DNA from 2 places in the Eubacterium sp. AM05-23 genome. Region 2 is predicted to be linked to the other one. Evidence: riboswitches for the same ligand, from Rfam matches in the RefSeq annotation. Region 2 holds a riboswitch; the other holds the start of a gene.

Region 1 (7,004 bases), on a different contig from region 2:
GTAGGAATGCCGTAGCGGTTGCCGGCGTCGATGGTTTTAACAATGTTATGGATGCTTTCGCATTCGCCTTCTGAGCCGATGAAGGACTGGATGGCCATACAGGTGGCATTCATACGGATTGCGTCCTCAATGTCGACGCCTACCACCTCGTGGCTCATATCATCCTTCAGGACAGAGCTGCCCGCGGAGCAGCGCAGCGCGATGGCTTTTTTGCAGTCTGGCGGAATGCAGGTGCGCAGTGCGCCCCGGGTGCCCATGAGCACGTCGGCGTAGTCCATGAGCGGCGGGATGGCCAGGTCCAGGCGTTCGAGACCCTGGGTTGGCCCCATGATATAGCCGTGGTCAAAGGCAAGCATGATGGTGTTGCCGCTTTTGGGGTCAAAGATCTGGGACAGGCGGGTTTTCATGCCCCAGTCCACGTTTTCCATGCCCTTGACGTGGAAACTTTTATTTTCTGCCGGCCGGTCAAAGCCGAAATCTTTTGCGTGTTTGTTGCCGTCTTTATCTGCCATTGGTTTGATCTCCTTTATTCTGAATTAAAAAGCGGCGTTTAAAGGCCGCTTTTGTGATTTACCGTTGCTTGAATTAAACGACCTTGTATGGGGTCTTGCATGGAGCGTTCCAGTATTTGAGCTCTTCTTCGTCTACGCGGGCCATGAACATCTGGAAGCCTGCTGTTTCCTGTACAGTCAGGATTTCGCCAACCCAGTTTGCTTTCACATGGATATCTTTTTCTTCCAGGTATTTATAAACCTTGCGGAAAACAATGAGGAGCTCCATTAATGTGGAGGAGCCACTGCCGTTGATGAATACCATCACGTCTTCACCGGCTTTGAGGTCAAGGTCTGCGATTAATTCGTCGGCCATGATCACAGCGGTTTCGTCGGCTGATTTCATTGGCTGGCGTCCGCCGCCGCCTTCACCGTGCTGGCCCATGCCCACTTCCATTTCATCATCGCCTAAGGTCGAGATGACTTCGCCGTTTGCCGGGTGGGTTGCGCCCTTGGCAGCTACGGCAATGGTGGCCATGTTGTCTGCGAATTTCTGGGCAATGGCAGCCACTTCGTCTAAGGATTTGCCTTCAGCTGCGGCAGCTGCTGCGATTTTGTATACAGGCACGCAGCCTACCAGACCGCGGCGGTCGTCGGCGTTGGAGCGCGGTGCGTTGGCAATATCTTCCTGGGTAACGACTTTCTTAACGTTCAAGCCTAATTTTGCGGCTTCCTTCATGGTTTTGTTGCCTGTGAGCATATCGCCCGCATGGTTTAAAACTACGAATAAAACGCCGTGGCCCTTGTCGGCCATTTTTAGGGCTTCGATACAGGCCTTATAGCCAGGCGCTGCAAAAATATCCCCGATCACGCAGATGTCAACCATGCCTTCGCCCACAAAGCCTTCGATGGCTGGTTCGTGGCCGGCGCCGCCTAAGGTTACGACGGTTACGCGGTCTGCGTCTTTTAATTTTTTGTTAACCACCAGGTTGTTTCCTGTTACTTCGATAATATCTGGGTTTGCCAGTTCCAGGCCTTCCAGTAATTCAGATACGATGTTTTCCGGCTGGTTTAAGAATTTTTTCATTGTCATTTTAGTATTTCCCCCTGTTAATTTAGATTATATTTGGTTTTTTAAAAAGATCGTATTTTTTGAAAACTGGACCTCACTTCATTTCCATGAGCTCGAGGACTGTGCCGTGTACGGATACAAAAGCGATGTCCAGAGTTTCATCGACGGCCATTCTTCCGTTTAGGACAGTGGCGCCTTCTTCTTCGATGAATTGATCGATATTTGGCACTTTATAGGCAACGTGGGTTTTGTTCACAACGTCGGGATGAAGGGGTGTGCCTTCTTCAAAGCGCAGATATTCAAATTTCAGGTCGTTGTTGTCTGGGCCGGAGATATAAACCTTCAGGCCTTCGGCGTAATCTTCAGGTAATACGGTTTCCTTTACAGGAACGCCAACGTGCATGATTTCATATTTCATCTTAAATTCCTCCTGAGAATCTTAATAAATTAAAACGTCATTAAAGGGCATAGCCTTCTGCCAGACCTTCGTAGAACAGGGCAAAGGATACGGAGCCAGGGTCGGTATGGCCGATGGCGCGGTCGCCGATGTAGCGGGCGCGTCCATACTTGCCAAGCATATCTGAGGTTGCGTCGGAGCCTTCACGGGCGGCTTTGGCGGCCTGGTTCAGGACTTCCTGATTAATCTTATCGGCGTTTCGGATCACCTCGGTCGCAGGGTAAATGGCGTCCATCATGGATTTTCCACCGGGCTTTGCGCCGGATGTATCGAAAAATTCTTCATAGGCGCCAAGCAGGATGGTCTTAATAAAGGCGTCGGTATCCTGGCTGGGGTCGGCCGCATCGGCCATGCCACAGACAAAAGAGCCAAAAAGCGGGGCAGCGGAGCCGCCGCTGATATCCTCAAGGGTATCGTTCAGGGCTTCCAGTGCTTCTTTCAGGTCGGTTTCTTCGTTCCAGGCGTCCACTTCGGTCACCAGCGCTTTGGCGATCTTTTCCATGGTGGTTCCGTGGTCGCCATCACCCAGCTCGCAATCCAGCCTGGTTAAGTTTTCGACGTTGCTTATAATTTTATTAGCAGATGTCAATAACATGTTTTTGATTTTTAAGGTTTCTACTGACATACTCTCACCTCCGGTATCGGTTTCAACTTGTTTATAGAATATCACCGGAATTAACATTTGTCAAACAAAAAAACGTAAAATAATTTAAAATCCTTGAAAAAATTCATAAAAATATGAAAAATAAGCAATAAACTGACAAATGTAAAGTATTTTGCATTTTGAATCTTAAAGATAGTGGATTGACATTTGTCAAAAAATAGAGTATATTTAGAAAAAAGCTGTTGACATTTGTAAAGGAGATCATCATGAAAGAAAAGGAGCTGATCCGTCTTATTAGCGCGGCGCAGATGTATTATGAAGAGAACATGACTCAGGCAGAGATTGCAAAGTCGATGGGTATCTCGCGGCCTTCGGTCAGCAATCTGCTGAACAAAGCCCGCAAAGAAGGTATTGTTAAAATTGAGATCAAATCTTTTGACAGCACCAGCATTGGAAAAAGCCGGGAACTGTGTAACCGGTTTGGCTTAAAGAGCTGTCAGGTGGTCAGCTGCACAGAGGATAAGAACGAAACCCAGGAGCGTCTTTATGAAGCCGCTGTGGATTTTCTTTTGGAAATCCTGCCTAAAACCCGAATCCTTGGCCTTGGCTGGGGTTATAATATCAGCCGTGTCATTGATATTTTAGCGGGCAGGGAGCTTGCTGGGCAGTACAGCGGGAAAGTCTGTCCGCTGATCGGGACGGCCACAGTGCCGCACAAGGGCTACCATCCCAATGAGCTGGCTACGGATTTTGCCCGAAAAACGGGATTTGAGGCGGATTTTTTGATCTCGCCGGCCTTTCCTACGACCAAGCAGGAACGGGATTTATTTGTGACGACAGATAATTATAACAGTATTCTGGCCCTGTGGAAAAAGACAGACACCGCACTGGTGACCCTTGGCGGCTACCCCTGTGTGCCGGACCACGCCACTGCCCTGCGCTTTGGGCGGCGGCTGATCACGGAGCGGGCGACCTCCAATATTCTGTCTTACTTTTTTAACTGGAAGGGACAGCAGATAAAAGGTGAGGATGATTTTGCCATACAGATTCCGCTGGGGCCGCTTTCTAAAATTAAGAATTTTATTGGCATTGTGCCTGTGGAGGCTAATGTAGGATCGGCCATCGGCTGCCTGAACACCGGGTTCGCGCGCCACCTTATCATTGATGAGGTGACGGCTGAGAAGATTTTAAAAACGGACGTATAGCAGATCGCTGCCAAAACGCTCCTCGGCGTGGTCGGGGCTGTGTCTCAGTATAAAAGAAGTCAGCTCCCGGCCGCCGATTCGGCGGGTGTCCCGGATGCCGTCATAGGCGGCAGTGAGCGCCTGGAGCTCTTCGGTATACTGGGGAAGGGGCTGGCAGGGCTGCTCGGTTTTAATGGACAGGGAGATAACGCCCGCGTTAAAAAGGTTGATGGTGAAGTCTACGCTTTTTTCTCCGGCGGAAAAGGCGCTTTCCAGCAGCAGCTCTGTCATCCTGCAGATGTCCCGTTCTCTCACAAAGGAGGACATGGGGTAGAAAACCACAGGGTTAAAGTCAATCCCTTTTTCCTGGGCGATGGCCTGAAAAAGGGAGAGGACGCCGTCCAGGGCGCAGTAGGCTGTGGCGGCCTTTTTTTTGAGGACGCTGTATTTTTCTTTGAGCGCATGAAGATCGGAAACAGCGACGGCCGGGGGCAGGGGCTCGGCCGTGGAGATGGGCGAAATAGTCAGGTTCATGGCGGTTCTCCTTTCTGAATCGGGCTAAAACAGCACAAAGCTGAAATAGGTAACGGTTTCGGGGCCATTATTATAGGAAAGGCCGGTTTTGCTGGCCAGATCCATGACCACGATGCCATAGCCTTCCACGGATGGAAAAATCTGGTCTGGGTAACGGCAGGGGGCGTCGGGGTAGGTGCACTGGTCGCAGAGGATACAGCCCTCTGTGGAGAGCACCAGAGCGCCAGGATAATGGGCTCTGAAAAGACGGGCAGACTTGGCCGTAGCGGCCTCGTGAAATATGCGGGCCCGGTTCCAGCCTCTAAAGTCATACTGGCCTTTTAAATCGGTAACGGTTGAGAGCAGACAGACGTTTTCGTAGGAGCGGCATTTGGCGACACAGCTGTTGTAGCTGCCTACCGCGGGCGGGCAGGCCCAGGTAGCGCCGTAATGGCCGCATTGGTTTCCCTCGCATAAAAGCCTTGTGCCCATGGAAAACAGCAGGTCGCTGGTTTTGGCAAAGGCATATTCATGAATGCCGAACAGTCTGCGTTTATCTTCAAGCTGCCGCTTAATGGTCATCAGGCTTTTAATAACGGTGTCACCTTTAAACTCTTTGGCAGGCTCTGCCTGTTTTTTTATTTCAATCAATGGAAAGACCTCACCTTCATTTAGTACAATAAAAAAGCCTTCTCCGGCTAGAGAAGGCAAAAAATACGAAATTGATTAAGGAACGTATCTCTTAAATAACTCTAAATCGGAGCGTTTTAAGAAAACATTATGCCGGTCTTCTGGCTCTACAATGGCATTCCCCTTCCCTTCCCATCCGGCGGACAGTGGCACATAAGGGGACATATTGCATTACAGCTGCGATTACAGCAAAGGATTTTCACCTTTTTCCCATTTACATAATGTTTACAATATTAAGTTGTCTTTATCATATCCCTTTGATTTTCTTTTGTCAAGGTTTATTGGGCCCTGACAGGGGGTTTTTCGTAAATTTATTTTTTTACAACAAGATTTTCCCCTTTGTTTTAATCTTAAATGTAAAGAAAAAAATACTGAAAAGCCGGTAAAGGGGCGAGAACCGCCTTAATTAAACCAAAAACACGTATATTTTAATGAATTTTTCATAAAATATTAAGTAATTTCGGTTAAGGTATTGGCAAGGGCCAAAGGATATGTTAAAATATATCTAAATTGTAAATAACTTTACAATTTGGTCAAAATTATATATAGGAGGGTGGTGATTAGGCATTAGCAACGAAAGCCATCGCTCAAGTGGCAAGCTCCAAATGTTTTTTAAGAAGCTTGCGCATTACGCCAAGCACTTGAGCAAAAGAGAAAAAGTCGTATTCACAGGTTTCTGTGTAGCGCTTCTTCTCGGATTCTTTTCTTCAACCTGTCTTGGTTACAAGGTAATGGTTGACGGAGAGGTTTTAGGCTATACAAAGGATGCGGCTGTGTTTACACAGAGTCTGGATCAGGTAGAGCAGGATATGCGATCGAAAACGTCGATCGAAACAGCATATGTCTACAATGATATACAGATTAAAAAGAGCATCACATTTAATAAACCAATGTTGTCAGAGGAAGAATTTACTGATGCATTGAACGCGCAGAACCTTTGGGTCGGCGTTCATGGTGTAGAATTAAAGGTTGACGGACAGGAAGTTGGAAACCTGGCTTCATCTGATCAGGTACAGGCCGGTATTGCAGGTGCAATTAATAAGATCGGTAACGTACAGGGTACAGATAAGCTGGTAAAATGCGACATCCAGAGCGACGTTGTAGAAACGCCTAAGAATTTTCCGCTCGAGGACTTAAACAGTCCGGACGAGTGCGCTAATCTTTTAGCAACAGGTAATACTAATCCGAGTAAGAGTGAAGAGAGTACGAACGCTCCAATCCAGGTAGCAAGCCGTGGTGGAGCCGATGTGGCAAGAGACCAAAGCAATGAGCCAGCCCAAGAGGAAGCTTTAGCAGCTGAAGGTACCGTTGAAAATAATAGTAATGAGAATGTAGAAAACCAGAATAATGAGACTGAGACAAGCTCCAGTATCTTAAAAATTAATCTGACTAAAACATCAACTAAAAAAGAAGACATACCTTTCCAGACCGTTGAGCAGGAAGATCCAAATGTATATGTTGATCAAACTGTAGTTACACAGCAAGGTGTGAACGGACAACTTGATAAGGAAGTCGAAACCGTCTATGAAGACGGTAAGGTTGTGAGTGAAACAACCTTATCCGAAACAGTTGCGAAAGAGCCGGTGGCTCAGATTGTTTCAAAGGGAACGAAGCAGTACCCGACCATGTCTTCAAAGAAAGGCAACTTTATTTTACCGGCAACCGGTAATATTTCCGCTTTAGACAAGCCAGGAAGCCACGCAGGCTGCTTTGCAGTAGACATTGCGAACTCAATGGGTACGCCGATCTACGCACCGCAGAGTGGTACAGTCATCCGGGCAAGTGAATTTGGCGGTTACGGATTATGCGTTGACATTATGATGGACGATGGAAAAACTGTCCTGAGAATGGGTCATAACTCCGAATTTAAGGTAAGCGTTGGTGACCGGGTCGAAAAGGGCCAAGTCGTAGCGTTAATGGGCAGCACTGGTAACTCAACCGGACCGCACTCCCATTTTGAAATCCGCATTAACGACGTTCAGCAATTTTTACC
Region 2 (7,004 bases):
GCTGCTCCGACATCGGCGCCGGCCAGTACTGGCGCGTCGTTGATGCCGTCGCCAACAAACATCACGCCGCCCTGGGCTTTACGGATGGCCTGGAGCTCGCTGAGCTTGTCCTCGGGCAGAAGCTTGGCATGAACTTCATCGATGCCTGTCGCCTTTGCGACCGCCTCAGCGCTTTCCTGGGCGTCGCCGGTAAGCATGGCAGTGCGGATGCCAAGGCGCTTGATCTTGGCGATGGCGTCTACCGCGTCGGCCTTAATGGTGTCTGAGATGACCAGATAGCCGATGAATTTGCCATCCAGGGCCAGAAGCACCTCGGTGCCATAATGATCATTTTTATAGCCGTCCAGGTCAACGTTCTGAGATTCGAGCAACGAGCGGTTGCCGCAGAGCACCGTACCGTCACTTAAAATCGCTTCAATACCTTTTCCAGCGATTTCCCTGGCGGAAGCCGGACGTTCCACGGAAAGCCCCCGTTCCTCGGCGGCAGTTACAATACTGTTGCCAATAGGGTGAGTGGAGGTGAGCTCACAGCTGGCCGCCAGAGCCAGAAGCTTAGCCTCATCCACGCCGCTTGTCGGGATGGCCTGCTGTACAACGAAGTTGCCCTCGGTGATGGTGCCGGTTTTATCCATGACCACAGCCGCGATATTCTTAATCCCTTCGATGGAAACGCCGCCTTTAAACAGAATGCCCCGTTTGGAGCCGGCGCCGATGCCTGAGAAGAAGGCCAGAGGCACACTGAGCACCAGCGCGCAGGGGCAGCTGATGACCAGAAAAGTGATGGCCGTGTAAATCCAGTAATACCAGTCTCCGGTCACAAGGGATGGAACCACAGCAGTCAGGATGGCCAGGCCAACTACGAAGGGGGTATAAATACGTGAGAAACGGGTGATGAACCGGTCGATTTTCGGCTTGCTGGCCGCCGCGTTTTCCACAGAGTCCAGAATACGGGTGACCATGGATTCTTCCAGCACTTTTTCAACCCGCATTTTTAAGAGGCCAGAGGTGTTGACACAGCCCGAAACCACCTCGTCGCCATAGCCGGCCTTGACCGGAACAGGCTCGCCCGTCACAGGGGAGGTATCGATTCGGCTTTCCCCCTCGACAATGACACCGTCCAGGGGAATACGGTCGCCGGGGCGCACCAGAAGAATGTCACCGATGGCGGCATCCTCAGCGTCGATGACCCGCACCTCGTCGCCGACCAGCAGATTGACGACTTCGGGGCGCATATCCACCGCGTTCATGATCTGGCTGCGGCTCTTTTCAACCGCGCGGTCCTCAAAGTATTCGCCGACACGGTAGAACAGCATAACGCCCACTGCTTCAGGGTAATCCTGAATGGCGAAGGCCGCCAGTGTGGCCACACTCATCAGGAAGTTCTCATCAAAGACCTGACCCTTCATGAGGTTTTTGACCGCTGTAATGACAATACGTCCGCCGAGGATGATGTAGGCCAATACGAAAACCGGAATATTGTAAACTGGAGGCAGGGTACGCTCCATGATCTCCCCGATGACAAACAGCGCCGCGCCGATAATGATGCCGATGAGGGTTTTGGTCTCAGCCGACATTTTCTTTTTTTCGGGTTTGGCAGAAAGGACCTGGGGTTCTTGAGCAGCAGCCTTTTGGCGGGTTTCCCTCGGAATAACCTGAACATCCGATTCGATGGACTGGCAGATGTCACGAAACTGGGGGAGCAGGCTGTCTGGATCTCTCCCTGTAACCTTCAACTGCTTAGTGGCATAGGTGATTGTGGCGTTGGTGACACCGTCCAGGGCGTTGATTTTGGCCTCCATTTTGGCAGCGCAGTTGGCGCAGCCCAGGTTTTCAAGGGTATAAACCTTTGTGGCACCCTTCCCCACTGTCTTTTTGCGGGGAATGACCCTGACGTCCGGCTCGATGGCGGCGCAGATTTGCTGAATGTCCGGCAGCAGGGCAGCGGCGTTATCCGCAGACAGGCGCAGCTGCTTAGTGGCGTAGGTGATAGTGGCATACTCGACACCAGGCAGCTCTTTGATTTTGTGCTCCATTTTGGCAGCGCAGTTGGCACATCCAAGATTCTCAAGAATGAAAACCGCTTTTTCCACGTCTGCGTCGGGCATTTTACAGGTGCAGTTAGCCAGACTCTCACCGCAGATGTCACAGTATTCCTCGCCGTGGCGGCAGAGCTCGCATTGACAATCCGCCGGATGGCCGGGGACATGGTGATGATGCTCCTCGTACTCATGGTGATCGTGCCCGCAGCCGCAGGCCTCATCATGGTGGTGATGCTCCTCGTGATCGTGGTGGTCGTGTTCGCAGGCACATGCCGCGTCATGGTGGTGATGCTCCTCGTGATCGTGGTGATCATGCCCGCAGCCGCATTCCGCGTCATGATGGTGATGCTCCTCATGCTCGTGATGATCATGTCCGCAGCCGCATTCCGCGTCGTGATGATGGTGCTCCTTGTGATCGTGAGGAGCATGCCCGGCGGCTACGGGTGCTTTTTTCAGTGAACGGCGTTTCCGCTCAGTAATGAGAATATCCGGCTCGTAGGAAACAGCGATTTTCTGCATTTCCGGCAAAAGCCCGTCTGGATCTTCGGCGGTGAGGCGGAGCTGTTTGGTCGCGTAGACGATGTTAGCCTCGCTGACACCGGGCAGGGCTGCGATTTTGCGCTCGATTTTTGAAGCGCAGTCAGCACACCCCAGGTGCTCAAGTATATAAGTTTTTGTTGCCATAATGGCCTCCTCGGAAAGTTGGATTAAATATGATGAATAAAACATATGAATCATTGTTCATATGTTAATATTAACTGTCCCGAGGAGGTTTGTCAAGGGGTAAAAGTAAAAATTAACGGGTCATCCCTGCGGTTTCCGCAAATTTGCCGTAGGTGATAAGCTCACAGAAATCATCGGTCCAGAGGGTGGCGGACTGGTAGAGGACAACACCATCGTATTCGGCGTGGTAGGTGTCAAGCGTTTTGCCGAAGTAATCCCTGACCTCACCGAGGCGCTGGCCCTTGGCGATGAGCTCGCCCACCTTTACATCGGGATACCAGAGACCGTGGCGCGTGGGCATGAGGTAGACCAGATCGGTTAAATCCACAGGGCGGTGCCGCAGCTCGGGTGCGCCAGGCAGCACGCCCAGGTGCTTCAGAATATTGATGACATCCTTTTTATCCGCGTTCACTTCTTCCTGGGTAAAACGCCCTGCGCAGCCGCGCTCCAGCAGGATGCTGGGAATGCCAAGAACGCCGGCGTAATTGTAAGCCCCGGTGGTGGCAGTGGATTTGACCATATAGGGCACGTCGACGTGAAGGGCGGCCTGCCGGGCAGCTCTGGACACGGTCTCGTCTGCCGCGCCTACGTAATACACGTAAGGGGTCAGGTCTTCAAAAATCTCGCCGCAGTGCAGGTCAATGTAGAAATCAATTTGGGAATAAAGGCTGTACTCAAAAAAATGCGCGACACGGTCGGCAGGGGTGCCCTCCTGGCTGCCTGGAAAAACGCGGTTGAGGTTTTTGTTGTCTCCGGGCATAAGCGTTGGATAGCGGGACTCGAACCCGGGGACATTGACCGGGTGTATGAGGATCAGGCTTCCGTTTACATTTTCGGGGTCAAGCTCGCCGGCCAGCTGGATAGCAGCCTCGATGCCGACGTATTCGCAGCTGTGGATACCGCTGGTGATGAGGACGGTTTTTCCATCACCCGTGCCGTTGACCAGGGTGACGGGAACCTCGATTTCTGTGTGCGGGATGGGCAGCATGCCCTGGATTTTCTCGCCGGGGGAGGCGGTCAGTGTGCCGATTGATAGGTTGTTTTCCATTGCGGACTCCTTTCACTTTTGAAATAATTTTAATTTAAGCCGATTGCCTTGAGTATAAGGCATGGCGAAAACCAATGTCAAGCAGAAAAAAATAAAAGTAAAAAACATACCGGGTGGGGGTATCCGTTTAAATTTAATGCTTTTATTTTTAAAAAAGACTGGACAAGTGCGTGAAAGTCCAGTATAATTTAAGCAATTTCACAGTTTACCACAGTGAAATATTTGTTTAAAAAATTTAATCATGCCAAATACAAGTTCCCGATCGGGGATTAAAAGAGAAACCGGTGCGAATCCGGTACGATCCCGTCACTGTAATAGGGAGTTGTCCGCAAGATGTCACTGAGGCGCAGCCTTGGGAAGGCGTGGACAGACGAAGAACTTAAGTCAGGAGACCTGCTTGTATTGTTGTTTTCAGTAATCTTACGGTAGATAGGAGGGCTTTGTTTTCATTCAGCCGTCTGGGCTGTTTTTTTAATGATTTTCATGCCCTTTCCCTTTTATTCTCCGTTTCGGATTGTTACCCGTATTGCCATTTTGACAGAGGAGGATTTCTTTATTGAACACGAAACAGCTTGTTAACCGTTTGCTGCAAATCGTACTGGTGCTTTTTGGCATCAGCTTTCTGACCTTTTGCCTGACCTATTTATCTCCCGGTGACCCGGCCGAGCTGATGCTGGTGGCCGGCGGCACGCCGCCGTCTGAGGAGCTGCTAGCGGAAACCCGGGAGGAGATGGGCCTCAATGACCCGTTTCTGGTGCAGTATGGCAACTGGCTTAAGGGCTTTGTGGCCGGGGATATGGGGACGTCTTATTCCTCGAAAACGCCAGTGAGCGCGGTACTGCTTAACTGCCTTGGCCCGACGCTGGAGCTGGCGGCCGCGTCGCTTATTCTGATGCTTGTGATCTCCATTCCCCTGGGGATTCTGGCAGCCGTGTACCAGAATCGATTTCCGGATTACCTGGTACGGGGATTGTCCTTTATCGGTGTATCCTTTCCAGGCTTCTGGATCGGCCTGGTGCTTCTGTACGTGTTTGGCCTTAAGCTGAACTGGTTTCCCATCGCCACCTCGGGCACAGGCTTTATGAAGCTGGTACTGCCCGCAGTCACACTGGCCATTGCCATGTCGGCCAAATACACAAGACAGGTGCGCACCGCTGTACTGGAGGAGTTACGGCAGGATTATGTGGCTGGGGCCAGGGCCCGGGGCCTTAAGGAATCGGCCATATTGTGGCGGGAGGTGCTGCCAAACGCCATGCTGCCGCTGGTGACCCTGCTGGGCCTGTCCCTGGGTTCGCTGCTCGGCGGTACAGCGGTGGTGGAAATTATTTTCTCCTGGCCCGGCCTGGGCAAAATGGCTGTGAACGCCATTGCAGCCCGGGACTATCCGCTGGTTCAGGGCTATGTGATCTGGATCGCCCTGATTTACATGGTCATCAATCTGCTGGTGGATTTCTCCTACGGTTATCTGGACCCGAGGCTGCGGGGGCTGGACCGGGAAGTGAGAAGAAAGGCGGTAAAAGCGTAAATGAAAGCTTTTTTCAGACAGAACAGGCTTTTTGCTATCTGCGGGATTCTGGCGGTGGTGATTGTTCTGATCGCGGTGTTTGCGCCGTGGATCGCGCCCCATGATCCCTATGAGACCATTATGCAGAACGCTCTCAGGCCGCCGTCGGCGGAGTACCCCTGCGGCACAGACCAGCTGGGCCGCTGTGAGCTGTCCAGGATTATCTACGGGACGCGGGCGTCGCTGGAAATGACATTGACGCTGGTAGTTATTGTCTTTGCGGCCGGCACGTTTCTCGGGATGGCAGCCGGTTATTTCGGCGGTGCGGTGGACGCGGTGATCATGCGGATATCAGATATGATGATCTCTTTTCCGGGCATGGTTCTGGCCATTGCCATTGCCGGGATGCTGGGGCCGAGCCTCTTTAACACGGTCATTGCCCTGGCAGTGGTGAGCTGGACAAAATACGCCCGTCTGAGCCGCAGCCTGGTACTCAAGATCAAAAACAGCGCGTACATCTCCGCGGCGGTGGTTACTGGGGCGCGGACCGGCCGGGTACTGGGCGGTTACGTCGTACCGAACATCATTCCGACCATGATTGTGACCGCGGCCATGGATGTGGGCACCATGATGCTTGAACTGGCGGCCCTCTCCTTTCTGGGGCTGGGGGCACAGCCGCCCACGCCGGAATGGGGCTTGATGCTTAACGAGGGGCGGCAGTATCTGCAGACCGCGCCCTGGCTCATGCTGTTCCCCGGTATCGCTATTTTTATGGTGGTTTCGGTGTTTAACCTGATGGGCGACGGGCTCCGGGATATACTGGACCCGCGTCAGGATTAGGGCAGCGGGCCTGCGGAGCAAACAACGTTTTTATTTTAATTTTCATATGAATATGAGAGGAGACAAAATGAGTGAATTTAAGAAACTGGTATTGGCAGTGGCGATTCTGGCCATGACGGCAACGGGGTTATCGGGCTGCGGTAGCAGCGGAGGATCTTCGGGGGTCTCAGATCAGCTGAACATTGGAGTGACGAGCTTTGCGGATACGCTTGAACCCACCGAGCAGTATTTCAGCTGGGTGGTCATGCGTTATGGCGTGGGTGAAACACTGGTAAAATTCAACGAGGAGATGGGCGCAGAGCCCTGGCTTGCAGAAAGCTGGGAATTGGGCAGCGATAACCTGACCTGGACCTTTAAAATACGCGACGGCGTCAAGTTTTCTAACGGTACAGCCTTGACCGCTGACCTGGTCAAGACATCGCTGGAGCGGACCTTTGAGATGAGCAAACGCGCCAGCTCAGACTTTTTCCAGTATGAGTCTATAACCGTAGACGGATCAAACCTGGTGATCAAGACCAAGAACCCTACGCCAGGGCTGCCTGGCTGCCTGGCCGACCCGCTGTTTTTGATCGTGGATACCACTGTGGACACCACGGCCTTTGCCACGGACGGGCCGATCTGCACAGGGCCTTACGCGGTTAAATCCTTTGACAAGGAAAAATGTGTGGTGGCAAGAAATGAAAATTACTGGGATGGTGAGGTCCCCTACAGTGAAGTGAACATCCAGGTCATTGATGACGCCAACACCCGCGCTATGGCCCTGCAGTCGGGCGAGGTAGATATGGCCGTCAACATCAGCAGCAGCGATCTATCGCTGTTTGAGGGCAACGATCAGTTTGACATCAACAGC

The links. A riboswitch is a leader RNA that binds a small molecule or an ion and turns the genes downstream of it on or off. The one in region 2 is predicted to bind cobalamin.
Region 1: another riboswitch for cobalamin. It lies ahead of DW091_RS17860 (DUF2284 domain-containing protein); the one in region 2 lies ahead of nikB (nickel ABC transporter permease).

The regions. Positions count from the first base shown of each region.
Region 1 covers NZ_QUDF01000016.1:12,210-19,213, forward strand. Annotated here, with positions in the region: gene lsrF (3-hydroxy-5-phosphonooxypentane-2,4-dione thiolase) at 1-512, opposite strand, end outside; gene DW091_RS17835 (dihydroxyacetone kinase subunit DhaK) at 586-1,584, opposite strand; gene DW091_RS17840 (hypothetical protein) at 1,658-1,981, opposite strand; gene DW091_RS17845 (dihydroxyacetone kinase subunit L) at 2,022-2,645, opposite strand; gene DW091_RS17850 (sugar-binding domain-containing protein) at 2,891-3,829, shown strand; gene DW091_RS17855 (hypothetical protein) at 3,812-4,342, opposite strand; gene DW091_RS17860 (DUF2284 domain-containing protein) at 4,367-4,972, opposite strand; cobalamin riboswitch at 5,085-5,259, opposite strand; gene DW091_RS17865 (peptidoglycan DD-metalloendopeptidase family protein) at 5,653-7,004, shown strand, end outside.
Region 2 covers NZ_QUDF01000011.1:131,502-138,505, reverse strand. Annotated here, with positions in the region: gene DW091_RS15285 (heavy metal translocating P-type ATPase) at 1-2,723, opposite strand, end outside; gene DW091_RS15280 (M14 family metallopeptidase) at 2,836-3,810, opposite strand; gene DW091_RS20730 (hypothetical protein) at 3,872-3,997, shown strand; cobalamin riboswitch at 4,046-4,226, shown strand; gene nikB (nickel ABC transporter permease) at 4,367-5,335, shown strand; gene nikC (nickel transporter permease) at 5,336-6,154, shown strand; gene DW091_RS15265 (ABC transporter substrate-binding protein) at 6,222-7,004, shown strand, end outside.